4 regions of the Pseudomonas sp. H1_A03 genome follow, and region 4 is predicted to be linked to each of the others. Evidence: predicted binding sites of a transcription regulator. Region 4 holds the regulator's gene; each other region holds the start of a gene.
What was found. Region 4 encodes FliA, which starts transcription of late flagellar genes. Its sites were predicted from a motif close to CTAAAGTTTNNNNNNNNNNNGCCGNTAA; they were not measured.
Positions count from the first base shown of each region.

Region 1 (8,016 bases), 2.0 Mb from region 4:
AGATTATCAGCATCACAAGTTACTCCGCGAGAAATCAAAGATGTAACCAACGATTGCTGAGCCAAGTTTAGGGTTTCTTAAAAACCCAAAGATGTTTGAACTGAAGAGTTTGATCATGGCTCAGATTGAACGCTGGCGGCAGGCCTAACACATGCAAGTCGAGCGGTAGAGAGAAGCTTGCTTCTCTTGAGAGCGGCGGACGGGTGAGTAATGCCTAGGAATCTGCCTGGTAGTGGGGGATAACGTTCGGAAACGGACGCTAATACCGCATACGTCCTACGGGAGAAAGCAGGGGACCTTCGGGCCTTGCGCTATCAGATGAGCCTAGGTCGGATTAGCTAGTTGGTGAGGTAATGGCTCACCAAGGCGACGATCCGTAACTGGTCTGAGAGGATGATCAGTCACACTGGAACTGAGACACGGTCCAGACTCCTACGGGAGGCAGCAGTGGGGAATATTGGACAATGGGCGAAAGCCTGATCCAGCCATGCCGCGTGTGTGAAGAAGGTCTTCGGATTGTAAAGCACTTTAAGTTGGGAGGAAGGGCAGTTACCTAATACGTGATTGTTTTGACGTTACCGACAGAATAAGCACCGGCTAACTCTGTGCCAGCAGCCGCGGTAATACAGAGGGTGCAAGCGTTAATCGGAATTACTGGGCGTAAAGCGCGCGTAGGTGGTTTGTTAAGTTGGATGTGAAATCCCCGGGCTCAACCTGGGAACTGCATTCAAAACTGACTGACTAGAGTATGGTAGAGGGTGGTGGAATTTCCTGTGTAGCGGTGAAATGCGTAGATATAGGAAGGAACACCAGTGGCGAAGGCGACCACCTGGACTAATACTGACACTGAGGTGCGAAAGCGTGGGGAGCAAACAGGATTAGATACCCTGGTAGTCCACGCCGTAAACGATGTCAACTAGCCGTTGGAAGCCTTGAGCTTTTAGTGGCGCAGCTAACGCATTAAGTTGACCGCCTGGGGAGTACGGCCGCAAGGTTAAAACTCAAATGAATTGACGGGGGCCCGCACAAGCGGTGGAGCATGTGGTTTAATTCGAAGCAACGCGAAGAACCTTACCAGGCCTTGACATCCAATGAACTTTCTAGAGATAGATTGGTGCCTTCGGGAACATTGAGACAGGTGCTGCATGGCTGTCGTCAGCTCGTGTCGTGAGATGTTGGGTTAAGTCCCGTAACGAGCGCAACCCTTGTCCTTAGTTACCAGCACATAATGGTGGGCACTCTAAGGAGACTGCCGGTGACAAACCGGAGGAAGGTGGGGATGACGTCAAGTCATCATGGCCCTTACGGCCTGGGCTACACACGTGCTACAATGGTCGGTACAGAGGGTTGCCAAGCCGCGAGGTGGAGCTAATCCCAGAAAACCGATCGTAGTCCGGATCGCAGTCTGCAACTCGACTGCGTGAAGTCGGAATCGCTAGTAATCGCGAATCAGAATGTCGCGGTGAATACGTTCCCGGGCCTTGTACACACCGCCCGTCACACCATGGGAGTGGGTTGCACCAGAAGTAGCTAGTCTAACCTTCGGGAGGACGGTTACCACGGTGTGATTCATGACTGGGGTGAAGTCGTAACAAGGTAGCCGTAGGGGAACCTGCGGCTGGATCACCTCCTTAATCGACGACATCAGCTGCTCCATAAGTTCCCACACGAATTGCTTGATTCATTGAAGAAGACGATAAGAAGCAGCCCGAAATTGGGTCTGTAGCTCAGTTGGTTAGAGCGCACCCCTGATAAGGGTGAGGTCGGCAGTTCGAATCTGCCCAGACCCACCAATTTTGTGTGGGAAACGCCTGTAGAAATACGGGGCCATAGCTCAGCTGGGAGAGCGCCTGCCTTGCACGCAGGAGGTCAACGGTTCGATCCCGTTTGGCTCCACCACTACTGCTTCTACGTTATGAAAGCTTAGAAATGAGCATTCCATCGTTATGATGGTGAATGTTGATTTCTAGTCTTTGATTAGATCGTTCTTTAAAAATTTGGGTATGTGATAGAAAGATAGACTGAGCGTTACTTTCACTGGTAACGGATCAGGCTAAGGTAAAATTTGTGAGTTACTCAGTTTTGAGTATTATCGAATTTTCGGCGAATGTTGTCTTCACAGTATAACCAGATTGCTTGGGGTTATATGGTCAAGTGAAGAAGCGCATACGGTGGATGCCTTGGCAGTCAGAGGCGATGAAAGACGTGGTAGCCTGCGAAAAGCTTCGGGGAGTCGGCAAACAGACTTTGATCCGGAGATGTCTGAATGGGGGAACCCAGCCATCATAAGATGGTTACCTTACACTGAATACATAGGTGTATGGAGCGAACCAGGGGAACTGAAACATCTAAGTACCCTGAGGAAAAGAAATCAACCGAGATTCCCTTAGTAGTGGCGAGCGAACGGGGACTAGCCCTTAAGTGGCTTTGAGATTAGCGGAACGCTCTGGAAAGTGCGGCCATAGTGGGTGATAGCCCTGTACGCGAAAATCTCTTAGTCATGAAATCGAGTAGGACGGAGCACGAGAAACTTTGTCTGAATATGGGGGGACCATCCTCCAAGGCTAAATACTACTGACTGACCGATAGTGAACTAGTACCGTGAGGGAAAGGCGAAAAGAACCCCGGAGAGGGGAGTGAAATAGATCCTGAAACCGTATGCGTACAAGCAGTGGGAGCCCACTTTGTTGGGTGACTGCGTACCTTTTGTATAATGGGTCAGCGACTTATTTTCAGTGGCGAGCTTAACCGAATAGGGGAGGCGTAGCGAAAGCGAGTCTTAATAGGGCGTCTAGTCGCTGGGAATAGACCCGAAACCGGGCGATCTATCCATGGGCAGGTTGAAGGTTGGGTAACACTAACTGGAGGACCGAACCGACTACCGTTGAAAAGTTAGCGGATGACCTGTGGATCGGAGTGAAAGGCTAATCAAGCTCGGAGATAGCTGGTTCTCCTCGAAAGCTATTTAGGTAGCGCCTCATGTATCACTGTAGGGGGTAGAGCACTGTTTCGGCTAGGGGGTCATCCCGACTTACCAAACCGATGCAAACTCCGAATACCTACAAGTGCCGAGCATGGGAGACACACGGCGGGTGCTAACGTCCGTCGTGAAAAGGGAAACAACCCAGACCGTCAGCTAAGGTCCCAAAGTTATGGTTAAGTGGGAAACGATGTGGGAAGGCTTAGACAGCTAGGAGGTTGGCTTAGAAGCAGCCACCCTTTAAAGAAAGCGTAATAGCTCACTAGTCGAGTCGGCCTGCGCGGAAGATGTAACGGGGCTCAAACCATACACCGAAGCTACGGGTATCACGTAAGTGATGCGGTAGAGGAGCGTTCTGTAAGCCTGTGAAGGTGAGTTGAGAAGCTTGCTGGAGGTATCAGAAGTGCGAATGCTGACATGAGTAACGACAATGGGTGTGAAAAACACCCACGCCGAAAGACCAAGGTTTCCTGCGCAACGTTAATCGACGCAGGGTTAGTCGGTCCCTAAGGCGAGGCTGAAAAGCGTAGTCGATGGAAAACAGGTTAATATTCCTGTACTTCTGGTTATTGCGATGGAGGGACGGAGAAGGCTAGGCCAGCTTGGCGTTGGTTGTCCAAGTTTAAGGTGGTAGGCTGAGATCTTAGGTAAATCCGGGATCTTAAGGCCGAGAGCTGATGACGAGTTAACTTTTAGTTAACGAAGTGGTTGATGCCATGCTTCCAAGAAAAGCTTCTAAGCTTCAGGTAACCAGGAACCGTACCCCAAACCGACACAGGTGGTTGGGTAGAGAATACCAAGGCGCTTGAGAGAACTCGGGTGAAGGAACTAGGCAAAATGGCACCGTAACTTCGGGAGAAGGTGCGCCGGTGAGGGTGAAGGACTTGCTCCGTAAGCTCATGCCGGTCGAAGATACCAGGCCGCTGCGACTGTTTATTAAAAACACAGCACTCTGCAAACACGAAAGTGGACGTATAGGGTGTGACGCCTGCCCGGTGCCGGAAGGTTAATTGATGGGGTTAGCTAACGCGAAGCTCTTGATCGAAGCCCCGGTAAACGGCGGCCGTAACTATAACGGTCCTAAGGTAGCGAAATTCCTTGTCGGGTAAGTTCCGACCTGCACGAATGGCGTAACGATGGCGGCGCTGTCTCCACCCGAGACTCAGTGAAATTGAAATCGCTGTGAAGATGCAGTGTATCCGCGGCTAGACGGAAAGACCCCGTGAACCTTTACTATAGCTTTGCACTGGACTTTGAATTTGCTTGTGTAGGATAGGTGGGAGGCTTTGAAGCGTGGACGCCAGTCTGCGTGGAGCCAACCTTGAAATACCACCCTGGCAACTTTGAGGTTCTAACTCAGGTCCGTTATCCGGATCGAGGACAGTGTATGGTGGGTAGTTTGACTGGGGCGGTCTCCTCCTAAAGAGTAACGGAGGAGTACGAAGGTGCGCTCAGACCGGTCGGAAATCGGTCGTAGAGTATAAAGGCAAAAGCGCGCTTGACTGCGAGACAGACACGTCGAGCAGGTACGAAAGTAGGTCTTAGTGATCCGGTGGTTCTGTATGGAAGGGCCATCGCTCAACGGATAAAAGGTACTCCGGGGATAACAGGCTGATACCGCCCAAGAGTTCATATCGACGGCGGTGTTTGGCACCTCGATGTCGGCTCATCACATCCTGGGGCTGAAGCCGGTCCCAAGGGTATGGCTGTTCGCCATTTAAAGTGGTACGCGAGCTGGGTTTAGAACGTCGTGAGACAGTTCGGTCCCTATCTGCCGTGGACGTTTGAGATTTGAGAGGGGCTGCTCCTAGTACGAGAGGACCGGAGTGGACGAACCTCTGGTGTTCCGGTTGTCACGCCAGTGGCATTGCCGGGTAGCTATGTTCGGAATAGATAACCGCTGAAAGCATCTAAGCGGGAAACTAGCCTCAAGATGAGATCTCACTGGGACCTTGAGTCCCCTGAAGGGCCGTCGAAGACTACGACGTTGATAGGTTGGGTGTGTAAGCGCTGTGAGGCGTTGAGCTAACCAATACTAATTGCCCGTGAGGCTTGACCATATAACACCCAAGCAATTTGACTACTCTAACGAGCATCAGATTGCGGTGTGTGAAGACGATAGAACCGAAAGTTCGATCTCACGAAAACACCGAAAGCTGTCACATACCCAATTTGCTGAAGCGAGGCCATCTGGTCACGACTCAGTACCCGAATTTCTTGACGACCATAGAGCATTGGAACCACCTGATCCCATCCCGAACTCAGTAGTGAAACGATGCATCGCCGATGGTAGTGTGGGGTTTCCCCATGTGAGAGTAGGTCATCGTCAAGATTAAATTCCAAACCCCCTGTTTGCTAACGCGAACAGGGGTTTTGTTTATGTAGAAGTCCATGAATTTCACTGGTACGTTGCTAACACAACGGTCTGGTACACAGAATTTCTTGACGACCATAGAGCATTGGAACCACCTGATCCCATCCCGAACTCAGCAGTGAAACGATGCATCGCCGATGGTAGTGTGGGGTTTCCCCATGTGAGAGTAGGTCATCGTCAAGATTGAATTCCGAAACCCCTGTCTGTTAACGCAGACAGGGGTTTTGTCGTTTAGATCAGCAATTTTGTATTGCTGACAGACCTGATTGATCACCGGGCATCCAGCCCGTAACTCGCTACATGATTGGTTGGTTTCATTTTCTATCGCAGGACCTAGACCAAGGTGCCTAAGCGCTCAAAGCGTTCGTTATCCAATCCTCGTACGACAACCACCGGTCGGTTTCCTACGAAAAATGGCGATCCGTCTTACATTTTCCTAAGTTTTGCCTCGGCTTGGCCGAAAGCCTGACGAGCCATGCGTGCACCGAAATAGAGCGGCCCAAGAGTCCGCCTATAACGTTACATGGAATGTTCCACTCGGCACGCTAACCCCCCTTTGGCAAAAGAAGTCGATGAAATGAATCTCAAGTTCAGTCATAAAATTCTGTTGGCCGCGTCAGGCGTTGTGGTTCTGGCCTTCGCGTTATTTACCCTCTACAACGACTACCTGCAGCGCAGTACCATCAAGCAGAACCTAGAGTCGTCCATCGAGCAATCAGGTGAGCTCACCGCAAGCAGTGTGCAGAACTGGCTTAGCGGACGAATACTGGTGCTCGAAAGCCTCACGCAAAACGTCGCCCATCAAGGCGGTGCTGCCGACCTCCCTGGTCTGGTCGATCAACCGGCGTTCACCTCAAACTTCCAGTTCACCTATGTTGGCCAAACCAACGGCGTGTTTACGCAACGTCCGGACGCGAAAATGCCCGACGGCTACGACCCCCGTCAGCGCCCTTGGTACAAACAGGCAGTGGCTGCGGACAAGCCCATGCTTACACCACCGTATATGGCCGCAGTGGGTGGGCAGATCGTGACCATCGCGATGCCGGTGAAAAAGAACGGTGAATTGCTCGGCGTAGTCGGCGGTGACCTGAGCCTGCAGACCTTGGTGAAAATCATCAACTCGGTAGACTTCGGCGGCATCGGCCATGCGTTCCTAGTCAGCGGCGACGGCCAAGTCATCGTCAGTCCTGATCAAGGGCAGGTGATGAAAAACCTCAAAGACATCTACCCCGGCACTCAGTTACGCATCGAGAAGGTCAGTCAGGAGGTCGTTCTCAACGGCCAGGACCGCATCCTGTCATTTACCCCGATCAGCGGCTTGCCCGGCGCAGATTGGTATATCGGTCTGTCGATTGATAAAGACAAAGCCTACGCAGCATTGGGTAAGTTCCGTACTTCCGCGCTGATTGCCATGTTGATCGCCGTGGTTGCGATTGCCGTGCTCCTGAGTGTGCTCATCCAAGTGCTGCTGCGGCCTCTGACCACCATGGGGGTGGCGATGCAGGACATTGCGCAGGGCGAAGGTGACCTGACCCGTCGCCTGGCTGTCACCAGCAAGGACGAGTTCGGCGAAGTCGGCAGCGCGTTCAATCAATTCGTAGAACGCATCCACGCATCGATTTCGGAAGTGTCTTCGGCAACGCGCCAGGTGCACGACTTGTCCCAGCGTGTGATGGCCTCGTCCAATGCCTCTATCATCGGTTCCGACGAGCAAAGCGCGCGCACCAACAGCGTGGCCGCTGCGATCAACGAACTGGGCGCCGCCACCCAGGAAATCGCGCGTAACGCCGCCGATGCCTCGCAGCACGCCAGCGGAGCCAGTGAGCAGGCCGATGATGGGCGCAAAGTGGTGGAGCAAACCATCCTTGCAATGTCGGCACTGTCGCAGAAGATCAGCCTGTCCTGCACACAGATCGAAACCCTGAACGCCAGTACTGACAACATTGGTCACATCCTTGATGTGATCAAGGGTATTTCTCAGCAAACCAACCTGCTCGCACTCAACGCCGCCATTGAAGCGGCACGTGCCGGTGAGGCTGGTCGAGGTTTTGCGGTGGTCGCCGACGAGGTGCGCAACCTGGCTCACCGCACCCAGGAGTCCGCCGAAGAGATCCACAAAATGATCACCTCACTGCAAGTGGGCTCGCGTGAAGCGGTTACCACTATGAATGCCAGCCAGGCCTCCAGTGAAGAAAGCGTCGAGGTCGCCAACCAGGCGGGTGAGCGCCTGGTCAGCGTGACGCAGCGGATCGTCGAGATCGACGGCATGAACCAGTCCGTCGCCGCCGCTACCGAAGAGCAGACAGCCGTGGTGGAAACGCTCAACGTCGACATCAACCAGATCAACCTGCTGAATCAGCAGGGCGTGGCCAATCTCAATGAGACCCTGAAGGATTGCGATGCACTGTCGCAGCAGGCCAATCGATTGAAGCAACTGGTCGATAGTTTCAAGATCTGACCTGCTGATTGATCGGGCAGGGGCGAGTAGCCTCGCTCCTGCCGCTCAGCCAAGCAACCGACGGACATTGTCCAGGGCGCTGTTGGCGAAGTCCTGCACAAACTGTTCAAACCCTGCGTTTGCCTCATCCATGGGCTGCGCAATAATCGTCCATGTCACCCTGGAACACTCCACTCCTAGTGCTTCAACGCCGATCGCCGCCCA
Region 1 covers NZ_CP162829.1:1,423,372-1,431,387, forward strand. Annotated here, with positions in the region: rRNA gene AB4O35_RS06675 (16S ribosomal RNA) at 98-1,634, shown strand; tRNA gene AB4O35_RS06680 (tRNA-Ile) at 1,717-1,793, shown strand; tRNA gene AB4O35_RS06685 (tRNA-Ala) at 1,824-1,899, shown strand; rRNA gene AB4O35_RS06690 (23S ribosomal RNA) at 2,149-5,040, shown strand; rRNA gene rrf (5S ribosomal RNA) at 5,197-5,312, shown strand; rRNA gene rrf (5S ribosomal RNA) at 5,422-5,537, shown strand; gene AB4O35_RS06705 (methyl-accepting chemotaxis protein) at 5,932-7,812, shown strand; gene AB4O35_RS06710 (SRPBCC family protein) at 7,858-8,016, opposite strand, start outside.
Region 1: the regulator FliA is predicted to act here: its motif matches at 5,791-5,818, upstream of AB4O35_RS06705 (methyl-accepting chemotaxis protein).

Region 2 (8,016 bases), 2.4 Mb from region 4:
AGCTTCTGACGCAGCTCATGCGCCGGCAACGGCTCCTGCCCTGGCGGAATGGCGTTCGGGTCGGCCGGTACTTCACCTGGCGCACCTGCGCCTGGGGTGGGTTGCGGCGCCGGCGGCTGATCACCTTCAATCGCACGCTGGGCCTTTTTGGTCAGCACCACGATATCGATACGGCGGTTGGACGGGTTGAACGGGTCTTGATGATCAAACAGCTGCGAGGAGGCAAAACCCACCACGCGCGCCACTTGCGGGTCCGGGTAGCTGCCGGCCACCAGCGCGCGGCGTGCCGCGTTGGCGCGATTGGCCGAGAGTTCCCAGTTGCCGAAGTCGCCCTGGCCCGCGTACGGTTTGGCGTCGGTGTGGCCGCTGATGCTGATTTTGTTCGGCACTGCCTTGATGGTGTCAGCCATGGCCAGCAGGATGTCTTCAAAGTACGGCTTCAAGCGCGCACTGCCGGAGTCGAACATCGGCCGGTTGGCCGCGTCGGTGATCTGGATGCGCAGACCTTCAGGCGTGATTTCGAACGAAATCTGATCCTTGAATTTCAGCAGCTGCGGGTTTTCCTCAACCTTGGTCTGCAACTCTTGCAGCAACAGCTCAAGGCGTTCTTGCTCGACCTGCTCAGCCATGGATTCGACAGTGTCGCGCTCGATCGGGATTTTTTCCTGCGGCGCTTCGGTCTTGACCTCTGGGTTAATAGTGCGCTCAGGCGCCAACTGCGGCGAACCGCCCAGGTCGATCACGAAGGGCGTGCCACTTTCCGAGAAACCAATGGGGTCTTTGAAGTAGCCGGCGATGGCAATCTTCTGTTCCGGCGTGGCGGTAGACATCAGCCACAGCACCAGGAAGAACGCCATCATCGCCGTCGCAAAGTCGGCGAAGGCGATTTTCCAGGCGCCACCATGGTGCCCCGCAGCGAAGCGCTTGACGCGCTTGATGATTATCGGCTGGTTGTTTTCCATGGCTTAGCGACCGCGAACCGCTTGTTCCAGCTCGGCGAAGCTTGGGCGATGTTTCGGGTACAGCACCTTGCGACCGAACTCCACCGCCAGCGAGGGCGGCATGCCGGAAGCGGAGGCTACCAGGCTGGCTTTGATCGATTCGTACAGGTTGATTTCTTCCTTGGCGTCATGGGCCAGCGAGGTGGCCAGCGGACCGAAGAAACCGTAGGCCGCGAGGATACCGAAGAAGGTACCTACCAGCGCCGCACCCACGTGCATACCGATGGCTGCCTGGTCGCCTTCGCCCAGGGAGGCCATGGTCACAACAATACCGAGTACCGCCGCGACGATACCAAAACCCGGCATGCCGTCGGCGATGCCGGTCACGGCGTGGGACGGGTGCTCCAGCTCTTCTTTCAGGCTGAACAATTCCATGTCGAACAGGCCTTCCAACTCATGGGGGGCCATGTTGCCGGAGGACATGATGCGCAGGTAGTCACAGATGTAGGCGGTCATGCGCTCATCTTTGAGCACGGCCGGGTACTTGGCGAAAATCGGACTGGCCGAGGCGTCTTCGATGTCGGCCTCGATGGCCATCATGCCTTCGCGGCGGCTCTTGTTGAGGATCTCGTAGACCAGCCCCAGTACCTCCAGGTAGAAGGTGTGGGTGAAGCGCGAACCAAACATGCCCAGGGATTTCTTGACCACGTGCATGGTCATGTAGCCAGGGTTCGCCTGCAAGAATGCGCCGAACGCCGCACCACCGATGATCAGCACTTCGAAGGGCTGGACCAGCGCAGCAATTTTACCGTGGGACAGGACGTAGCCACCGAGCACACTTGCGATGACGACGATGATGCCGATAATTTTAGCCATAGGAGATGAGTACTTGCGCCGTCGGGTTCATGGACATATTGGGGGGAACTGAAAACTCTTGTTCCTCTTATCGGCAAAACTGCGCCAGACTATAGCCCGTTAAGGCGAAAAGCCAGTTCGGCCCGCTCCGGGCGTGTTGACCGCAAGTGATGATCGCGCCCCAATCATGGCTAATGAAACGACAGTCCCAACTGCAAAACCTACTTCTCTCGCCGCTTGGATCAAGCGCCTGGACGATGTGCTGCTGCCTGTTCCCCAGGCCAGCCACGACCGCGTGTGCAAAGGCATCCGCGACAGCCGCAGCTCATTACGAGATATTGCCGAGCTGATGCAAGACAGCCCGGCCCTCGTGCTCAGCGTGATGCGCGAAGCCAACAGCCACACCCATGGCAGCCTGGCGGAACCGGCGGAAAACCTCGAAGTAGCGCTCAACCGCCTGGGCCTCAAGCGCGCCGAGGAACTGTTGGCGCGCCTGCCTTCGGTGCCCGCCAGCGAGATTCCCGTGGCGCTGCGCCAACTGTTGTTGATAAGTCAGCACGCTTCGCAGCAAGCCAATGGCCTGTTCGGCAGCCGGCTGGCACGACTGTGGCAGGACATTCACTGGGGCAGCCTGCTGTTTCTGTCGCCGCTGTGGCCGATGGCGGTCGCCTACCCCAAGCTTCTGGAAGAATGGGAGCTGCGGGTTATCCATAAAGGCCAATCAGCCCGCCAGGTCGAGCAGGAATTGTTCGGCATACGCCTGCTCGACCTGTGCGTCGGCCTGACCGAAGCCTGGCACCTGCCGATTTGGGTCTCCCAGGGCTACAAGCTGCTGTTGAGCGAACGGCGCTTGCTGGTCAAGGCGCTGCATATCGCCCGCGAAGATGACCCGCTGCGCCATCAGCAATTGCTCGACGCCGAACCCAACCTGCGCCGCTGGCTGAACCAGCCGGCCAATACCGTGTTGCTGGCCAACGGCCTGGCGATGTCGGCGCAAGAGTCCTGGACCTGCCCGCACACCGAACGCTGGCAGCTCCTCACTGCGCTTTACCTGCAGCAGCCCCTGAGCGAGATACAGCAACACGTCCACCAACAAGCCGTGACCAGCGCCCGCACCACGCTGATGCCCGACCTCTGGCACCCGGCGCTGTCACTGATCTGGCCCTGGCACGTGCAGAAGATTCATCGCGGCCTGCTGCCGGCACCGCCGCCTACCGCCGAGTCGCTGGCCGTGTGGCGTAAACGGTGCACAGAACTGCTGGTAGAACCGAGCCGCTTTGCCAACGCGATGCACCTGACCACCTGCGCCAAGGAGGCCCTGGTGGCCAGCGGCATGCAACGGGTCATGCTGCTGATGACCGACCGCGCCCAAAGCACTTTGCGCGTGCATCAGGTTGACGGCCTACCAAAGGACGCCACCAACCTGAGCCTGGACGTGGTTAACAGCACGCTGCTGCAGCGCCTGCTGGAAAAATCCGCCCAGGTGCGTCTCAACCCTGAAAACCACGCCCAGTTCTCGGCCTTGCTGCCACCGATCCTGCGCCGCCTGTTTACCGGTGAACACCTGCTGCTGCGCTCCTTGAGCTGCAATGGCAAGGTGGTGATGCTGATGGTGGCCGACCAGGGCGGCGGACCGTTCTCGGAAACCACCGTGCAGGCCTTCGGCAAAACCGCCCAATGCATCGAGAAAGCCCTGCACTGCTTTACCAACCGCAGCGCCTGATGCTTGCGCTACAATCGCCCTCTTTTATCGCCAACATTTGTGACCAGGAGACCTCACATGCCTGACTTCTCTGGCTTGCCGCTGGTGATCGAACCCAGCGACCTGCTCGGTCAACTGGATGCCGAACACCTGATTCTGGTGGACCTCACCAGTGCCACCCGCTACGCCGAAGGGCATATCCCCGGCGCGCATTTCGTTGACCCCAAGCGCACCCAATTGGGCCAGGCGCCGGCACCCGGCCTGCTGCCCAACAAGGCGGACCTGGAGAAGTTGTTCGGCGAACTGGGCCACACCCCGGACGCGACCTACGTGGTCTACGACGACGAAGGCGGCGGCTGGGCCGGGCGGTTCATCTGGATGCTCGACGTGATCGGCCATCAGAAATACCACTACCTGGATGGTGGCCTGCTGGCCTGGCTGGAAGAGGAACGCCCGGTCTCCACCGACGTACCCGCCCCCGTCGGCGGTCCGGTCAGCCTGACGCTGCACGAAGGCCCCACCGCCACCCGTGAATACCTGCAAAGCCGCCTGGGTGCTGCCGACCTGGGCATCTGGGACGCACGCGGCCCGCTGGAATATTCCGGTGAAAAAGTCCTCGCCGCCAAAGGCGGGCACATTCCCGGTGCCGTGAACTTTGAATGGACCGCTGGCATGGACCCGGCACGCAACCTGCGTATCCGCCGCGACATGCCGCAGATCCTCGAAGGCCTCGGACTGACCAAAGATAAAGAAATCATCACCCACTGCCAGACTCACCACCGCTCTGGCTTCACCTACCTGGTGGCCAAGGCGCTCGGTTATCCGCGAGTCAAAGGTTATGCCGGTTCCTGGGGCGAATGGGGCAACCACCCCGACACCCCCGTCGAGATTTAAGGTTTAAGGACAGTTATGAAAAAGCAGTTGTTTATCCTCAGCCAGTACTTGCTGCCACACCACTTGCTGTCGCGCCTGGCCGGCTGCATCGCCGAGTGCCGCGTGCGCTGGTTCAAGAATGCCTTCACCACCTGGTTCGCCAAGCGCTATCAAGTGGACATGTCCCAGGCGCTGGTTGAAGACGTGACCGCCTACGAGCACTTCAACGCCTTCTTCACCCGCGCGCTGAAAGACGGCGCCCGCCCACTGGATCAAACCCCAGGCGCGGTGTTGAGCCCAGCCGATGGCGCAGTCAGCCAGCTCGGCCCGATCGAACATGGCCGCGTGTTCCAGGCCAAGGGCCACAGCTTCAGCGTGCTGGAATTGCTGGGCGGCGATGCCGCTGTAGCGGCGCCGTTCATGGGCGGCGATTTCGCCACCATCTACCTGTCGCCAAAGGACTACCACCGGGTGCATATGCCACTGGCCGGCACCCTGCGCGAGATGGTCTACGTGCCAGGCCGCATCTTCTCGGTCAACCAGACCACCGCCGAAAACGTGCCGGAACTGTTTGCGCGTAACGAGCGTGTTGTATGCCTGTTCGACACCGAACGCGGCCCGATGGCCGTGGTATTGGTGGGCGCGATGATCGTGGCGTCGATCGAAACCGTATGGGCCGGCTTGGTGACGCCGCCGAAGCGTGAACTGAAAACCGTCCGTTATGACGAAGCGGCGCGCGCGCCGATCTATCTGGAAAAAGGCGCTGAATTGGGTCGCTTCAAGTTGGGTTCTACGGCGATCGTGCTGTTTGGGCCGGATCAGGTGACGTGGGCGCAAGAGCTGGTGGCAGGTACGCCTGTGCAGATGGGCCAAGGCATCGCTTTACCTAAAGCCTGACACAAATCCAAATGTGGGAGCGGGCTTGCTCGCGAAAGCGGTGGTTCAGTCAATGATGTGTCGACTGATACCCCGCATTCGCGAGCAAGCCCGCTCCCACATTTTTTACCGCATTTATTCAGTTACAGCTGACCGTCGCGATCGCGGAAGCCCAGCAGATACAACACCCCATCCAACCCCAAGGTCGAAATCGCCTGCTTCGCCGACTGCTTCACCAACGGCTTGGCGCGAAACGCCACACCCAACCCGGCAATCGCCAGCATCGGCAAGTCATTCGCCCCGTCGCCGACCGCAATGGTCTGCTCCAGACGCAAACCTTCCTTGTGAGCCAGCTCCTTCAGCAGATCTGCCTTGCGCTGTGCATCGACAATCGGCTCCACGGCCACGCCAGTCACCTTGCCATCCACCACTTCAAGCTCGTTGGCGAACACATAGTCGATGCCCAGTTTGGCCTGCAATTGCTTGGCGAAGTAAGTGAAGCCACCCGACAGGATTGCGGTCTTGTAGCCCAGGCGCTTGAGTTCAGCGAACAGGGTTTCTGCGCCTTCGGTCAGGCGCAGGGACGCACCGATGGAGTCCAGCACGCTGACGTCCAGGCCTTTGAGCAGCGCCAAGCGCTCCTTGAAGCTGGCGCGGAAGTCGAGTTCACCGGCCATGGCGCGTTCGGTAATTTCCGACACCTGCTCGCCGACGCCAGCAGCCTTGGCCAACTCGTCGATAACTTCGGCTTCGATCAGCGTGGAATCCATGTCGAACACCGCCAGGCGACGGTTGCGGCGGAACAATGAGTCTTCCTGGAAAGCGATATCCACGTTCAGTTCCTGCGCCACGCTGAGGAACTCGGCGCGCAGAGCTTGAGGGTCGGCTGGCTCACCGCGCACGGAGAACTCGATGCAGCCCTTGCCCTTGTCAGCGGGAGTGTCCAGCGGCATGCGACCCGACAAACGGTCGATATGGTCGATATTCAAACCATACTGCGCGGTGATCGAGCTGACACGCTGCAATTGCTCAGCGGTGACCTTGCGGGTCAACAGGGTCACGATGTGGCGTTTTTTGCCCTGGCCGGCCACCCATTGCTGGTAATCAGCTTCGGACACGGGGGTGAAACGCACCTGTTGATCCAGCTTGTACGCCGTAAACAGGATGTCCTTGAGTACCGATGACGCCTGTTCAGTGCTCGGGATCTCAACCAGAATGCCGAACGACAAGGTGTCGTGGATCACCGCTTGGCCGATGTCGAGAATGTTCACACCACCCTGGGCCAGCACACCGGTAATGGCTGCGGTCAGACCTGGGCGGTCTTCCCCCATGATGTTAATCAGGACAATTTCGCGCAAGGCGCACCCCCAGGCTGGAAAAAAACCGCATTCTACCCACTTTCAGTGACCATCGGGCACAGCCAGCGCTTTGCCGGTCCTAGGGCTGTCGCTATACTGCGCGTCAACTTCACGGACCAAGAGCCGAGCGCAAGTGAACCGGCCCACGCCAGTAAAAACCGATAACTTCTTCCTGCTGATCTTCCGGGCACTGCGCCACCGCCGTGTACCGATCGCATTACGCATCGCCAGCCATAACGTGATCCTGGTCGCCCTGGCCCTGGTGATCTACGCCTGCGTGATGGGTTTGCAGTTCAAACAGGCCATGCACGAGCAAGCCGACGCCCTGGGCGAGAGCCTGACCACCCAGACCGCCACCTCGGCGACTGAGCTGCTGGTGTCCAACGACATCCTCAGCCTCAACGTGCTGCTCAACAACCTGACCAAAAACCCGCTGGTGGCCCATGCGGCCATCTATAGCGTGGACAACCGGATCATGGCCGAAGCCGGGCAGCGCCCGAAAAACGGCCTGCTGGGTGAAGCCGAAGGGCTCTACCAGAGCAATATCACGTTTCAGGATGTAAAGGCCGGCCAACTGCGCATCAGCCTGGACATGCAGCAATTCCAGCAGCCGATGACCATCAGCCTGCAAAGCATGGGCATCCTCAGCGCGATCCTGCTGGCCTTGGCCCTAGCGTTGAGCTTGCGCCTGGGCCGGCACATCTCTACACCGCTGATGCAACTGCGCATCTGGCTGCGGGACATCGATGAAAACACCCCGGCCACTGACCGCCAGGATGAAATCGGCGACCTGGCCCGCCAACTGCACGCCAGCTTTGCCCCGGAACCGGTAGTGCGTGAGGTTGAACCTGAGCCTGAGTTCGACGATACGGACTACGACGACGAGCCCGAATTTGAAGTGCAAGATGCTCCGGTAGCGGGCTTGAAGCCTGCCACACGCCGCGCGTTCAAAGCCGAAGAAGACGAGCTGGACGACGAAGACCCGTTTGCCGACCTGCGCGACACCTCGGCAAGCGCCCCGGCCATCGCGCCAAAACCGGCACCGGTCAAGAGCACCGAACCCCAGTACAGCGCCGTACTGGCTGTGCAACTGGGTGCGCAGGACCAATTGCGTCGCCTGCCCCGTGCGCGCCTGACCGAATTGCTGGAACGCTACCGTGACTGCCTCGACCAGGCCGCTTCGCTGTACCAGAGCGAACTGCACACCCTGAACGATGGCAGCACGCTGATGTTGTTCCACAGCGAAGACAGCGGCGAGGACTACCTGACCAACGCTATCTGCTGCGGTGAACTGTTGCGTGCCCTGGGCCACGCCCTGCAAATCGAAGTGGCTGACAGCGGCATTACCCTGCAATTGCAACTGGGCCTGACCGTAGGCGACGACCTGTTCGGCATGAGCCAGATCGACCTG
Region 2 covers NZ_CP162829.1:1,851,138-1,859,153, reverse strand. Annotated here, with positions in the region: gene motB (flagellar motor protein MotB) at 1-962, opposite strand, end outside; gene motA (flagellar motor stator protein MotA) at 966-1,817, opposite strand; gene AB4O35_RS08515 (HDOD domain-containing protein) at 1,984-3,519, shown strand; gene AB4O35_RS08510 (rhodanese-like domain-containing protein) at 3,577-4,392, shown strand; gene asd (archaetidylserine decarboxylase) at 4,408-5,268, shown strand; gene serB (phosphoserine phosphatase SerB) at 5,391-6,605, opposite strand; gene AB4O35_RS08495 (AhpA/YtjB family protein) at 6,739-8,016, shown strand, end outside.
Region 2: the regulator FliA is predicted to act here: its motif matches at 1,885-1,912, upstream of motA (flagellar motor stator protein MotA).

Region 3 (8,016 bases), 1.6 Mb from region 4:
TGCCTTGGCCTCGGTAGTGCGAGCAGGAATGCGTTGCCAGGAGATAGTGCACAGGCGCAATGCCCATATCGCGTACGGAATCGATAATCCAAGCGCTATCTTCTGGAGCAAAATTCATCCGCGCGTAACGCTCGAGAAACTGGATGTTGAAGAAGGCTGTGTCGCGAATTCTCGTTTCATCATGGATATGAAATACCCAACCCTGATCTCTCGCATAACGCCAGGCGGCTTTCCATTTTGAAAGCCACCCTCTCCAATTTTCCTGCCAAGCCTCCTGAGGCTTCACTTCCACGAGCATCGGCTTTGGATAGTTCTCGTAATGTCGATTACCGAGCCGGTAATAAACCAGGAAATCGGGGGTGTAGTTGTATGACCGACCATTCTTCTGAAATGGGATCAGCACTGGCTGGTGAATGATCTCCAAGACTTCACCTGAGAATTCAGTCCGAAATAGGAAGTCTCGTTCAAGCATGGATTCGTAAGGAATCCCACCTTCGCCTCTAAAGGGGAATACACCGGAGACGCTGCGCTTGGTGGGCTTGATCGAGCGCACAGGACGCGGCTTATTTCCGTCGCAGCTATTTCTAACCATTCGTAGGTCCGTCGCAGCTATTGTCGATAATTGACGCAGCTATTGCCGAACCAGCATATCTGAATCCGGGGCCTGTGGCACGCGGCCGTCGCTTCTATTTCTGAGTCCTACAGCGGGTCGAAGCCGCAACCGGGGGAGATCACCCTGGCTCACCACGGGGTGCTGTTCCTGGACGAGTTGCCGGAGTTTGATCGCAAGGTGCTGGAGGTGCTGCGAGAGCCATTGGAGTCTGGCCATATCGTGATTTCCCGCGCTCGCGACCGCGTGAGTTTCCCGGCGCGTTTTCAACTTGTGGCCGCCATGAACCCCTGCCCTTGCGGCTACTTGGGCGAACCCAGCGGGCGTTGTCGTTGTACGCCGGAGCAGATTCAACGCTACCGCAACAAACTCTCCGGGCCATTGCTGGACCGGATTGACTTGCACCTGACGGTGGCACGGGAAACGACTGCGCTGAACCCAATCCACCAAGCTGGCGACACAACGGCTCATGCATCGGCGCGGGTCGCCCAGGCCCGAGAGCATCAGCAAAAACGCCAGGGGTGTGCCAACGCGTTTCTTGATCTGCCTGGGCTACGCAAGCATTGCAAGCTGACCAAGGTCGATGAGGGCTGGCTGGAGACCGCCTGCGAACGACTGACACTCTCGCTGCGCGCGGCCCACCGGCTGTTGAAGGTTGCGCGCACGTTGGCCGACATCGAACAGACCGACGCCATTTCCCGCGATCATCTGAAAGAAGCCCTGCAATACCGGCCGGCAGCGATCACTTGAGCCTGGCACAGTGCCAAAATGTGGGCGCTGGCTTGCCTGTGTTAACGTCACCTCGGTACATCCGAAAACCAGAGGTGCCTGCATCGCGGGCAAGCCCGGCTCCCACACGAGCCAGGTCGCACAATTGATCTGCGCAGTTTCAGCGGAACCGATCCACCTCATGCCGCAAACCCGCCGCCAGCGTCTCCAGTTCCTTGGCGGTAATTGCCAGGTTCGACACCACTTCACGCTGCTCGCTGTTGGCCAGCGCAATGCTTTGCAAGTTGCTGCTAAGCAAGGTCGCCGTGCTGCTCTGTTCCTGGGTGGCCGTGGTGATCGCAGCGAACTGCTCACCGGCCGAGCGGCTTTGCTCATCGATACGCGCCAGGGCCGAAGCCACGTCGGCGTTACGCGACAGACCTTCCTGCATCAGCACGTTACCGTGCTCCATGGTGCTGATGGCATTGCCGGTTTCTTGCTGGATACTTTGGATCATCCCAGAGATTTCGTCCGTAGCCTCTCGGGTGCGCGACGCCAGGTTGCGTACTTCATCGGCGACCACGGCAAAACCACGCCCTTGCTCACCGGCCCGTGCGGCCTCGATAGCCGCGTTGAGTGCCAGCAGGTTGGTCTGATCGGCGATCGACGTAATCACCCCGACGATCCCCCCAATTTCCTGGGAGCGCTGGCCCAGGGTGTTGATCACCGTGGCCGTGCTGTTGAGGGCCGTGGCGATGTGCTCCAGGGACGACGACGCCTCTTGCATCGAGTTACGGCCGATGCGGGTTTGCTGAGCGTTTTCCTGGGCCAGGCGCTCGGTGGCACCCATGTTGTCAGCGATGTTCAGCGAGGTGGCGCTGAACTCTTCTACCGCGCCGGCCATGCTGGTGATCTCGCCGGACTGCTGCTCCATGCCTTCATAGGCACCACCGGACAAACCGGACAACGCCTGGGCCCGGCTGTTGACCTCTCCGGCGGCGTTACGGATGTGCGAGACCATGGTCGACAGCGCTTCACCCATCTGGTTGAAACTGCGCGCCAGCTGGCCGATTTCATCATGGCTGGACACATTCAGGCGTGCGCTCAAATCACCCGCGCCCAAGGCTTCGGCCTGGCGCACCAGGTCGCCCAGTGGCGCCAGTTTGCTGCGCAGCAGCCAGACGGTTGCACCCACTGCCAGCAGCATCGCCAGCACGCTGCCAATCACCAGCCGGATGCCGACATCCCACGTCACCGAGCGAATCTCGGCTTTGGGCATGCTCGCAATCACGGCCCACGGCCCGCCTTCGAAGGGTACCGACACGCTGTAGAAGTCTTCATTTTTGTCAGCCCAAAAACGGCCAACACTGGGCGCCTTAGCCAGATCCAACATAACGGGCACCGCTTGATCCGGCGCCTGCACGCCAGCCGGCGGCACCAACCAGCGCTTCTGCTCATCCAGCAACGCCAGGGAACCGGTCTTACCGATACGGAAGCGTTTGAGGTTCTCGAACTGCGCGTTCTGGGCGTCGGTATAGTCAAAGCCGATGAACAGCACCGCGATGACTTTGCCGCTGGTGTCGCGCACCGGGCTGTATTGCGTCATGTAGGAACGATCGAACAACACCGCTCGGCCGATGTAGGTCTGGCCACTGGATACACGCGGATAGGCCGGCCCATTGCGGTCAAGCACAGTGCCAATAGCGCGATTGCCATCCTGCTTGGTCAGGGAAGTGCTGACACGGATGAAGTCGTCGCCGCTGCGCACAAATACCGTGGCCACGCCACCGGACATCTGCTTGAACTCGTCCACTTCCTGGAAGTTGTTGTTCAGGAGATCGCTGCCCAGGAAGAGGCTCGGGGTCTGTACGCCGGCGACCGCGACTGGTTGATCGGCCCGTACGCTCAAGCCGGCACTGAAGCGCTTCTCGAACAACCCGGTCAGGCGCTCGGTGCTCTCACGCAGCGTGCTGTGGAACGTGTTGAGTTGGTCGGCGAGCAGCCGCGCTTCACTGGCCAGGTGTTCCTCGCGGGTATCGAGGTTGGCTGAGTCGAGGGAGCGCAGGGCAAAGACAGTGCTGCCACCAATGGCGACAGCCAGAATCAAGGCTAAAGCGATACCTAACTGTGAGGCTATCCGGGCGCGAGGTTGAGACATGAAGGCTCCTGGCCGAGGCCAGGATCATCCTGATCTCATAGCGCTGCTCGGCAAATTATCTGGTGGGGAACGTTGTGCACGAAGGTTCCAACACACCTACTTCGGCAGGTCGAGACAATACTTGAGCGATCTACAGGGGTATCGCGCAAACGATTGCACGAACGGTTTGCCATCCCTCAATCGAGGCATTCGACCCGGGGCAACTCCATCGCCTTGACTTCCGCCTGCAGAAACTCCGCCAAGCGCCGCAAACGCTCGCCACCGGGACGGGTTTTCGGCCACACCAGGTAGTAATTTTCGCCACTGGCCACGGCGGTTGGCCAGGGCAAACTCAGCCGCCCCTGGGCCACGTCTTCGGCCACCATCAGCAAGTCGCCCATCGACACACCATAACCCCGTGCGGCGGCGATCATGCCCAGCTCGAGGGTATCGAATACCTGGCCGCCCTTGAGCGACACTTCGGATGACAACCTCATGCGCTCCAACCAGTAACGCCAGTCACGACGATCTGGCGTCGGATGCAGCAGCTCGGTGGCTGCCAGCCGTGCCACATCCCAAGGGCCGTCGTTCAGCAGGTTGGGGGCGCCGACCGGTATCAGCATTTCGGCAAACAGGTAACACGCCTCCCAATCTGCCGGGAAGTGGCCATTACTCAGCAATACCGCGCAATCGAACGGCTCCTGATTGAAATCCACTTCGTCGATGTTCATCCAGGCGCTTGTCAATTGCACTTCGTTGCCCGGCTGCAATGCGCGGAAGCGACTGAGCCGCGCCAACAGCCAACGCATGGTCAGGGTCGACGGTGCCTTCATGCGCAGGATGTCATCTTCGGCGTTCAGGGTATGGCAGGCCCGTTCCAGCGCGGCGAAACCTTCGCGGACACCGGGCAATAGCAGGCGCGCGGCTTCGGTGAGTTGCAAGGTGCGCCCACTGCGCTGGAACAGGCGGCAGGCGAAATGCTCTTCTAATGTGCGGATATGTCGGCTCACTGCACTTTGCGTAATCGAAAGCTCCTCTGCCGCGCGGGTAAAGGAGTTGTGCCGGGACGCGGCTTCAAATGCGCGCAACGCATAAAGCGGAGGAAGACGACGCGACATATGGAAACCTCCTACAGAACAATGCAGCACCCTACCATGAGTTTTAGTCATGCGAACGATCGCATTTATCCCTTTGTGCAACGGTCGGAGAGCGCCGAGAATCAACCCTTCCCCACCCCTCTGACTTTTCGAGCGTGATGATCATGCAGCATCCGGCACGTACCGAACTCTGGGCCATTCTGCGGCTGTCAGGGCCGTTGATTGCCTCACAGTTGGCGCACATGCTGATGGTGCTGACCGACACCCTGATGATGGCCCGCCTGAGCCCCGAAGCCCTGGCCGGTGGCGGCCTGGGTGCGGCGAGCTATTCGTTCGTGTCGATTTTCTGCATCGGCGTGATCGCCGCCGTGGGTACGCTGGTGGCTATTCGTCACGGCGCGGGCGATATCGAAGGCGCCACTCGGCTGACCCAGGCCGGGCTATGGCTGGCTTGGCTGATGGCTTTGGCGGCCGGCCTGTTGCTGTGGAACCTCAAACCGCTGTTGCTATTGTTTGGCCAGACCGAAACCAATGTGCACTCCGCCGGGCAATTCCTGACGATTTTGCCGTTCGCCCTGCCCGGCTTCCTGAGCTTCATGGCCCTGCGCGGCTTCACCAGCGCGATAGGCAAGGCGACGCCGGTAATGGTGATCAGCCTCGGCGGTGCGGTGGCCAACTACCTGCTCAACCACGCGCTGATCGAAGGCATGTTTGGCCTGCCGAAGCTCGGCCTGATGGGCATCGGGCTGGTCACGGCCATCGTCGCCAACGGGATGGCACTGGCGTTGATGTGGTACATCTCCCACAACCGCACCTACGCGGCGTACCCGCTGAGCAACGGCCTGCTACGTCTCAACACCCGATACCTGCGCGAATTGTGGCGCCTGGGCCTGCCGATTGGGGGCACCTACGCGGTGGAAGTCGGGCTGTTTGCCTTTGCGGCGCTGTGCATGGGCACCATGGGCAGCACGCAATTGGCAGCGCATCAGATCGCGCTGCAGATCGTCTCGGTGGCGTTCATGGTGCCGGCGGGGATGTCCTACGCGATCACCATGCGCATCGGCCAGCACTACGGTGCCGGTCAGTTGTTGCAGGCGCGTATGGCCGGTCGCGTCGGGATCAGCTTTGGTGCTGCCGTGATGTTGGGATTTGCGCTGGTGTTCTGGCTATTCTCCGACCCGCTGATCGGGCTGTTCCTCGACCATAACGACCCGGCGTTTCACGACGTGATCGTGCTGGCCGTCAGCCTGTTGGCCGTCGCGGCCTGGTTCGAGTTGTTCGATGGCGTACAAACCATCGCCATGGGCTGTATCCGCGGGTTGAAAGATGCCAAGACCACCTTCCTGGTCGGCCTAGGCTGCTACTGGCTGATCGGTGCGCCTTCGGCCTGGCTGATGGCCTTCACCCTGGGCTGGGGGCCGACCGGCGTGTGGTGGGGTTTGGCGCTGGGCCTGGCGTGTGCGGCGGTCAGCCTGACATGGGCGTTTGAAGTGAAGATGAAGCGGATGATTCGGCGGGAGCCGGAGGTTCGCACTGGATTCCAGGCGATGCAGCCTGACTAGAAATCCCACATTTGGATTGGGTTTACCGCTCAACCCAGCAAAGCCTGCTGTCCCTTGCCAAACGTCAGGTAATCCACTAACTCCGGTAATGGCAGTGGCTTGCTGATCAGGTAACCCTGCGCCTGGTCACACCCAAACAGCCTCAACAACGCTAGCTGCTCAGGCGTTTCCACCCCCTCGGCAACCACTTCCAGGTTGAGGTTGTGGGCCAGGTTGATCATGGCGTGCACCAGTTTGCGGTTTTCTTCACGCTCTTCCATCCCACCGACAAAGCTCTTGTCGATCTTCAACAAGGCAATCGGCAGGCTGTTGAGGTGCACGAACGATGAGAAACCGGTGCCGAAATCGTCCAGGGAAAACCGCACGCCAAGGCGACCCAGCGCATCCATGGTCTGCTTGACCAAGTCACTGCGACGCATCACCGCCGTTTCGGTCAGCTCGAACTCCAACCATTGCGCTTCCACACCACGCTCGGAAATCAGCCGGCTGAGGGTCGAAAGCAACTGGCTGTCCTGAAACTGGCGAAACGACAGATTGACCGCCATGTGCAGCGGCGGCAGGCCGCGTTCACGCAGGTCCTGCATGTCGCGCAGGGCTCGGGAAATCACCCAGTAGCCCAGCGGCACGATCAAACCGCTTTGCTCGGCCAACGGTACGAATTCACTCGGCGGCAACAGGCCCCGCTCGCCATGACGCCAGCGCACCAGGGCTTCCAGGCCAACGATGTGCCCGTCGTCCAGGTCCAGGCGCGGCTGGTAATGCAGCTCCAGTTCATCACGACGCAAGGCGCGGCGCAGCTCGCTTTCCAGGTCGGCCAGGCTGCGCGCGTTGCGGTTGATGCGTTCGTTGAAGATATGAAAGGTGCAGCCCTGGGTGCTCTTGGCTTGCTGCATGGCGATATGGGCGTGCCACATCAGCGGGTCGGCACCGGCGCGAGCCCGAGCATGCGCCACACCCAGGCTGCAACCGATCAGCAGGCTTTCGCCATCCACCCAGTAGGGTTCGGCCATGACTTCAGTGATGCGCTCGGCCATCCACTCGGCACGCTGGGGTGCACGGCGGGTGTCGATCAGCAGGGCGAATTCGTCGCTGCCCAGGCGCGCCAATTGGTCTCCGACCTCAAGCCGGCTCTTGAGCCGTGAGACCACTTGCAGGATCAGCCGGTCGCCAGCCTGGTGCCCGAGGGCATCGTTGGCGTGCCGGAAGTTGTCGAGGTCCAGGTGACCGAGGGCCAGGCCGCGCCCCTCATTCTCGGCCAGCCGCGCGGCCAGCAGGGTCTGGAAGCCCTGGCGGTTGGCAATGCCGGTGAGCGGGTCCTGTTCGGCCAGGCGCTGCAAGGTATTTTCCAGCAGCCCGCGCTCGCGAACGTGGCGCAGGCAGCGGCGCAGTGTATCGGCGTCCAATACATCACTGACCAGCCAATCGCTGACGCCAAGGGGCGACACCAGGGGCTCTTGCTCCAGCAGTAACACGCACGGCAGGCTGCAGCGGCCAGGGCCGGGTTGCAGGCTGGGCGTGGTCAATAGCACGGCGCTGTGGTCGTCATCGAACAAACGACTCACGGACTCCCAGTTTGGCGCGCTGATCAGCACAGCCCCATCGCCCATCGGCGCCAGGCACTCGCGCAATAACGCTGCCCACGCGGGCTCATCGGCCAGCAGCAGCAAACGCAAGGGTTCGACAGGCGTAGACAAGCTAGCTCCCTAGACTCTGCAATATTTCGTTGGCGGCGGGCATTATGACGTGCGCCCTTAGAATCACCAATGATAGGGGTTATCAAACACTCAAAATGTAAACATTAGTCTCAAACAACCCCCACATCCTGCGGCAAAGTATCAAAACCGGCAAATTTAGATCGAGTGGTACGTCACACTGTCGTTCTGACAGGGCAGAATCCTGCCA
Region 3 covers NZ_CP162829.1:1,088,403-1,096,418, forward strand. Annotated here, with positions in the region: gene AB4O35_RS05170 (heteromeric transposase endonuclease subunit TnsA) at 1-472, opposite strand, end outside; partial or broken gene AB4O35_RS05175 (ATP-binding protein) at 707-1,360, shown strand; gene AB4O35_RS05180 (methyl-accepting chemotaxis protein) at 1,500-3,476, opposite strand; gene AB4O35_RS05185 (LysR substrate-binding domain-containing protein) at 3,653-4,573, opposite strand; gene AB4O35_RS05190 (NorM family multidrug efflux MATE transporter) at 4,711-6,114, shown strand; gene AB4O35_RS05195 (putative bifunctional diguanylate cyclase/phosphodiesterase) at 6,144-7,808, opposite strand.
Region 3: the regulator FliA is predicted to act here: its motif matches at 3,575-3,602, upstream of AB4O35_RS05180 (methyl-accepting chemotaxis protein).

Region 4 (8,016 bases):
ACCGGTGGTGGATCGCTCTCAAATGCTCGGCACTGCACGTACCACCCTGACTGACCTCTCACGGGGCAATCTGGGTGTGCCGTTGTTGTTGCTGGTGATGCTGGCAATGATGATGTTGCCAATGCCGCCGTTCCTGCTGGACGTGTTCTTCACCTTCAACATTGCCCTGTCCGTCGTCGTCTTGCTGGTGTGCGTCTACGCTCTGCGCCCGCTGGATTTCGCGGTATTCCCGACGATCCTGCTGGTGGCGACCCTGCTGCGGCTGGCGCTCAACGTGGCCTCCACCCGCGTGGTCATGCTCCACGGCCAGGACGGCCACGCCGCCGCCGGTAAGGTGATCCAGGCCTTCGGTGAGGTGGTGATTGGCGGTAACTACGTGGTCGGTATCGTGGTGTTTGCGATCCTGATGATCATCAACTTCGTGGTGGTGACCAAGGGTGCCGGGCGGATTTCCGAGGTGAGCGCACGCTTTACCCTCGACGCCATGCCCGGCAAACAGATGGCCATCGACGCCGACCTCAACGCCGGCCTGATCGACCAGAACCAAGCCAAATCCCGTCGCCTGGAAGTGGCCCAAGAGGCCGAGTTCTACGGCTCCATGGACGGTGCCAGCAAATTCGTGCGCGGTGACGCCATCGCTGGCTTGCTGATCCTGTTCATCAACCTCATCGGCGGCATCGCGGTCGGCATCTTCCAGCACGGCATGACCTTTGGCGATGCGGGCAAGGTTTACGCCTTGTTGACCATCGGTGACGGTTTAGTGGCGCAATTGCCATCACTGTTGTTATCCACAGCGGCAGCGATCATGGTGACCCGTGCTTCGGGCTCCGAAGACATGGGTAAGCAGATCAGCCGGCAGATGTTTGCATCGCCCAAGGCGCTGGCCGTGGCGGCGGGCATCATGGCGATCATGGGTATCGTGCCGGGCATGCCCCACGTCTCGTTCCTGAGCATGGCGGCCCTTGCCGGTGGTGGTGCGTACCTGTTCTGGAAAAAACAAAATGCGGTCAAGGTGCAGGCCTTGCAGGACGTTGCGCGTCAGCAGGAGCTGCTGCCATCCCCGGCCCGCGCCCAGGAAACCAAGGAGTTGGGCTGGGATGACGTGACGCCGATCGACATGATCGGCCTGGAAGTGGGCTACCGCCTGATTCCGCTGGTGGACCGCAACCAGGGCGGCCAATTGCTCGCGCGGATCAAGGGTGTGCGCAAGAAGTTGTCGCAGGACTTGGGCTTTCTGATGCCTACCGTGCATATCCGCGACAACCTCGACCTGGCGCCGAGCGCCTACCGCTTGACCTTGATGGGCGTGATCCTGGCCGAAGCCGAGATTTACCCGGACCGCGAGCTGGCGATCAACCCAGGGCAGGTGTTCGGCAGCCTCAACGGCATCACCGCCAAAGATCCGGCTTTTGGCCTGGACGCGGTGTGGATCGAAATCAGCCAGCGCAGTCAGGCGCAGTCCCTCGGTTACACGGTGGTGGATGCCAGCACCGTGGTCGCCACGCACCTCAATCAGATTCTGTACAAGCACTCCCACGAGCTGATCGGCCACGAGGAAGTCCAGCAATTGATGGGTTTGCTCGGCAAAGCCTCGCCAAAACTCGCCGAAGAGCTGGTGCCGGGCATCCTCTCGCTGTCGCAATTGCTCAAGGTGTTGCAGGCGCTGCTGGCCGAACAGGTACCGGTGCGCGACATTCGCAGCATCGCCGAGGCCATCGCCAACAATGCCGCCAAGAGTCAAGATACTGCCGCCTTGGTGGCTGCGGTGCGCGTCGGATTGTCCCGCGCAATCGTGCAAAGCATTGTAGGGCTTGACTCCGAGCTGCCTGTGATCACCTTGGAACCAAGGTTGGAACAGATTTTGCTGAATAGTATTCAGAAGGCAGGGCAAGGCCAGGAAGAGGGCGTCCTGCTGGAGCCAAGCATGGCTGAGAAGCTGCAACGTTCGTTGATCGACGCCGCGCAGCGCCAGGAAATGCAGGGCCAACCAGTGATCCTGCTGGTGGCGGGCCCGGTCCGGGCGATGTTGTCGCGGTTTGGGCGCCTGGCAGTACCGAATTTGCACGTTTTGGCTTATCAGGAAATTCCTGACAATAAGCAAGTGACTATCGTCGCGACAGTAGGGCCGAACGGCTGAGGGTAGTGGGTTATGCAAGTTAAGCGTTTTTTCGCCGCCGATATGCGTCAGGCCATGAAACTGGTTCGTGATGAGCTGGGCGCCGACGCCGCGATTATCGGAAACCGTCGTATTGCCGGCGGTGTCGAGCTGACGGCTGCCCTGGATTACACCCCCTCGGCACTGGCGCCGCGCGTGCCGAACATGGAGCTCGAAGACGAGCTGCGCAAGACCGCGTCGCGCATTGTCTCGGCCCAGGCTGAACTGAGCATGCGTGGCGACAGCGATGCCACCACCAATCGCCAATTGTTCGCTGGCTTGCCGCTGACGGCTTCCGAGCCGTTGGTTGAGCCGACCTTCAAAGAACCGCCGCGTCCCGCCGCACCAGCCCCGGCTGCTGGCGTCGACCAGCGTGTGTTCGACTCGATGCGGTTTGAACTCAACGGCCTGCGCGAACTGCTCGAAGTGCAGCTAGGCTCGCTGGCCTGGACGCAGTTGCAAGGCAGCAAGCCGCTACAGGCCAACCTGTGGCGCCGCCTGCAACGCATCGGCCTGTCCGGCCCGTTGTCGCGCGACCTGCTGGCCCTGACCACCGAAATCGAAGAGCCACGCCAGGCCTGGCGCATGTTGTTGGCGCACCTGGCGCGGATGATCACCACGCCGGAAATCGAACCTCTGGAAGAGGGCGGTGTGATTGCCATGGTCGGCCCTGCCGGCATGGGCAAGACCACCACCCTGGCCAAGCTGGCGGCGCGTTATGTGCTCAAGTACGGCGCGCAGAATATCGCGCTGGTGAGCATGGACAGCTACCGTATTGGCGCCCAGGAACAGCTCAAGACCCTGGGCCGAATTCTCAATGTGCCGGTGACCCACGTCGATCCGGGCCAGTCCCTGGCCAACGCCCTCGACCCGTTGCTGCGCAAGCGCGTGGTGCTGATCGATACCGCCGGCCTGCAAGCCAGCGACCCGGCCTTGCGCATGCAGCTGGAAAGCCTCGCCGGGCGTGGCATCAAGTCGAAGAATTACCTGGTGCTTGCAACCACCAGCCAGAAACAGGTTCTTACCGCTGCGTATCATAGTTACAAGCGTTGTGGCCTGGCCGGTTGCATCCTCACCAAGCTCGATGAAACCGCGAGCCTGGGTGAAGTGCTGAGCCTGGCCATCAGTCATGAATTGCCGGTCGCCTACCTGACCGACGGGCCGCGGATTCCGGATGATCTGCATCTGCCGCGCCGTCATCAGTTGGTCAGCCGTGCAGTCAGCGTGCAAATGCAAGAAGAGCCTAGCGAGGAAGCGATGGCCGATATGTTCGCCGACCTTTACCACAGCCCCGCAAAACGGGTGGGTTGAGGTCAGGATGAACACAATGAAATGTATCTACATCGATGGTCTGCAAGCGATTCACGCGGCCAAGCCATGTAGCCTGCGTCTAAGCAAGACAAGGTAAAGAAATAAAATGGGCAGCATGCATCCCGTACAGGTGATCGCGGTGACCGGCGGCAAAGGTGGCGTCGGAAAAACTAACGTGTCAGTGAATTTGTCCCTGGCCCTGGCAGAGCTTGGCCGTCGCGTCATGCTGCTGGATGCTGACCTGGGGCTGGCGAACGTCGACGTTCTGCTGGGGCTGACGCCCAAACACACCCTTGCCGATGTGATCGAGGGCCGCTGCGAGCTGCGCGATGTGCTGCTGCAGGGCCCCGGTGGCATCCGCATCGTGCCGGCCGCCTCTGGCACCCAGAGCATGGTGCACCTGAGCCCAGCGCAGCATGCCGGCCTGATCCAGGCGTTCAGTGATATCGGCGACAACCTCGACGTGCTGGTGATCGACACCGCCGCCGGGATCGGCGAGTCAGTGGTCAGCTTCGTGCGCGCCGCGCAGGAAGTCTTGCTGGTGGTCTGCGATGAACCCACCTCGATCACCGACGCCTACGCCCTGATCAAACTGCTTAACCGCGACTACGGCATGAACCGCTTCCGCGTCCTGGCCAACATGGCCCAGAGCCCGCAGGAAGGGCGCAACCTGTTCGCCAAGTTGACCAAGGTCACGGACCGCTTCCTCGATGTCGCCTTACAATACGTTGGCGCAGTTCCCTACGACGAGTGTGTGCGCAAGGCTGTGCAAAAGCAGCGTGCAGTCTACGAAGCGTTCCCTCGTTCCAAATGCGCATTGGCGTTCAAGGCTATTGCCCAGAAGGTCGATACCTGGCCGTTGCCCGCCAACCCTCGGGGGCATCTGGAGTTTTTCGTCGAGCGATTGGTGCATCAGACGAGCGCAGGACCGGTGCTATGACAGCGAACGGCTACAACGCTTACAAGAAGTCTGCCCGTGACAGCCAGGGCGAGTTGATCGAGCGCTACGCGCCCTTGGTCAAGCGCATTGCCTATCACTTGCTGGCACGCCTGCCCGCCAGCGTCCAGGTCGAAGACTTGATCCAGGCCGGCATGATCGGTTTGCTCGAAGTGTCGACCAAATACGACGCGAGCAAGGGGGCGAGTTTCGAGACGTATGCGGGTATCCGTATCCGTGGCGCGATGCTCGATGAAGTGCGTAAAGGCGACTGGGCGCCGCGTTCGGTACACCGCAATACGCGCATGGTCAGTGACGCAATTCGCGCAATTGAAGCAAAAACCGGTCGCGACGCTAAAGATCACGAAGTTGCGGCCGAACTCCAATTGAGTCTCGACGATTATTACGGGATTTTGAACGATACCTTGGGCAGCCGCTTGTTCAGTTTCGACGACCTGTTGCAGGACGGCGAACACGAAGGGCTGCACGAAGACGGCGCGAGCGCTCATATGGAGCCATCGCGCGACTTGGAAGATGAACGCTTCCAGGGGGCGCTGGCGGAAGCGATTGCCAATTTGCCGGAGCGTGAGCGGCTGGTGTTGGCGCTGTACTACGACGAAGAGCTGAACCTCAAGGAAATCGGTGAGGTCCTGGGGGTCAGTGAATCGCGGGTCAGCCAGTTGCATAGCCAGTGCGCAGCCCGCTTGCGGGGGCGTTTGGGAGAGTGGCGAGCGCGCTGACAGGCAGTGTGGGGGGCACTGCAGACGATACCGCGACGGTGATTGACCTTCGCGGGTTCGACCCGTGGTGGCCCCGGCAGTCCTTTTTGTGTAATGCCTGTTGAATGAAATGGCGCGTCCAGGTGCTGGGCGCGTTTAAGACTGCTTGGAGGTCGAATTGGACAAGAACATGAAAATCCTCATCGTTGATGACTTCTCAACGATGCGGCGGATCATAAAAAACCTGTTGCGTGACCTTGGGTTCACTAACACGGTCGAGGCGGATGACGGCATCACAGCCATTCCGATCCTCAACAGCGGCAGCATCGACTTTCTGGTAACAGACTGGAACATGCCGGGCATGACCGGTATCGACTTGCTGCGCCACGTGCGTGCTGACGAAAAGCTGCGCAGCCTTCCTGTGCTGATGGTGACCGCCGAAGCCAAGCGTGAGCAGATCATCGAAGCCGCCCAAGCCGGGGTTAACGGTTACGTGGTCAAGCCATTCACTGCATTGGCCTTGAAAGAGAAGATCGAAAAAATCTTCGAACGCATCCACGGCTAATGCCATCGCGGGGGAGCTATGGAGCATAAAGAAACGTCACAGGGAGACTTTGAGTCGACCCTGAAAAAGCATGCTCACCAGTTGGTCGAAAGCCTTGAAAAAGGCCAGTTCGGCGACGCGGTGCAGTTGATCCATGAGCTCAACCAGACCCGTGACCGCGGCCTGTATCAGGAAGTGGGCAAGCTCACGCGCGAGCTGCACAGTGCGATCGTCAATTTCCAGATTGACCCGCATATGCCCCAGGCCGAAGAAATTTCGCAAATCACCGATGCCACCGAACGCCTGTCCTACGTGGTCAGGCTGACTGAGGCGGCGGCCAACCGCACCATGGACCTGGTGGAAAATGCCACGCCCCTGGTCAATGGCATGGCCACCGAAGCCCAGGCCCTCAGCGTTGACTGGGGCCGCTTCATGCGTCGCGAAGTCGGGGCTGAAGAGTTTCGTGAGCTGGCGCGTCGGGTCGAAGGGTTCTTGTCACGCAGCGAGCAGGAAAACCGCACGGTTTCCAGCAACCTCAACGACATTCTGCTCGCCCAGGATTACCAGGACCTCACCGGCCAGGTGATCAAGCGTGTGACCCAGTTGGTCACCGAAGTGGAAAGCAACTTGCTCAAATTAGTGCTTATGGCAGGCCAGGTAGACCGTTTTGCCGGTATCGAACATGACCGCGAAGCGATCCTCTCGGAAAAAGATCCACAAAAACATCTCGCCAAGGGTGAAGGTCCGCAGATTCATGCCGATAAACGTGAAGACGTTGTATCGGGTCAGGATGATGTTGATGACCTGTTATCCAGTTTAGGCTTCTAAGGAGCACCCACATGAGCTTCGGCGCCGATGAAGAAATCCTTCAGGATTTCCTTGTAGAGGCCGGCGAAATTTTAGAGCAGCTGTCCGAACAGCTGGTCGAGCTGGAAAGCCGACCAGATGATGCGAACCTGCTCAATGCAATTTTTCGCGGTTTTCACACTGTAAAAGGGGGCGCCGGCTTCCTCCAGCTCCATGAGCTGGTGGAGTGCTGCCACATCGCCGAGAACGTGTTCGACATCCTGCGCAAGGGTGAGCGTCACGTTGATTCGGAGTTGATGGACGTGATTCTCGAAGCACTGGATGCGGTCAACGGGATGTTCAGCGAAGTCCGCGAACGTTCCCCGATCACCGCGGCCACGCCGGAACTGTTGGCTGCGCTGGCACGTTATGCGGAGCCCGCCGACCTGTCGGCTGCGCCGGTAGCAGAAGCGGCGCCTGAGCCGTTGGCTGAGGCCGAGCCGGACGTGACCGACAGCGAGTTCGAACAGCTGCTCAACTCCCTCAGTGCCGTCAAGGCCGAGGCAGAAGCACCGGCCGCCGTTGCTCCGGCAGCGGCGCCGACCAGCGAAGACATTACCGACGCTGAGTTCGAGTCCCTGCTCGACCAGTTGCACGGCAAAGGCCAGTTCGCGGCCGACGCCGTGCCACCGGCGGCGGCTGCCGCGGCACCTGCCGCGCCCGTCAGCACTGACATTACCGACGACGAATTTGAAGCGTTGCTCGACCAACTGCATGGCAAGGGCACCTTCGCGGCCGATGCCTTGCCGGCCGTCGCCGCCACGCCTGCAGCGGCTGCCAGCAGTGCAGCGCCTGCCGCTGCTGCACCGGCAGGCGATGGGTTGATTTCCGATCACGAATTCGAATCCCTGTTGGACGAGTTGCACGGCAAGGGCAAGTTCAGCGAAGTTGCTCCGGCCGCTGCGGTGGCCACGGCTGCACCGGTTGCCGCCAAAGCCGCCGCCCCTGCACCGGCCGCCAAGCCTGCGCCCGCACCGGCCGCCGCTCCGGCGCCTGCACGTGCTGCAGCGGCACCGGTTGCCGAGAAGCCTGCCAGTGAAGCCGAAACCACCGTGCGCGTTGATACCGCACGCCTGGACGACATCATGAACATGGTCGGCGAACTGGTACTGGTGCGTAATCGCCTGGTGCGCCTGGGCCTGAGCAGCGGCGATGAAGCCATGCAAAAGGCCGTGTCGAACCTGGATGTGGTGACTGCCGACCTGCAGACCGCCGTGATGAAAACGCGGATGCAGCCGATCAAGAAAGTCTTCGGCCGCTTCCCGCGCCTGGTTCGCGACTTGGCGCGCCAGTTGAAGAAAGAGATCAACCTGGAACTGGTGGGTGAAGAAACCGACCTCGACAAGAACCTTGTCGAGGCCCTGGCCGACCCGCTGGTCCACTTGGTGCGCAACGCCGTCGACCACGGCGTCGAAACCCCGGAAGAACGCGAAGCCTCGGGCAAGTCCCGTGGCGGCAAGGTGATCCTGGCGGCGGAGCAAGAGGGCGACCACATCCTGCTGTC
Region 4 covers NZ_CP162829.1:5,642,110-5,650,125, reverse strand. Annotated here, with positions in the region: gene flhA (flagellar biosynthesis protein FlhA) at 23-2,137, shown strand; gene flhF (flagellar biosynthesis protein FlhF) at 2,150-3,466, shown strand; gene fleN (flagellar synthesis regulator FleN) at 3,573-4,406, shown strand; gene fliA (RNA polymerase sigma factor FliA) at 4,403-5,143, shown strand; gene AB4O35_RS26065 (chemotaxis response regulator CheY) at 5,313-5,687, shown strand; gene AB4O35_RS26060 (protein phosphatase CheZ) at 5,706-6,494, shown strand; gene AB4O35_RS26055 (chemotaxis protein CheA) at 6,506-8,016, shown strand, end outside.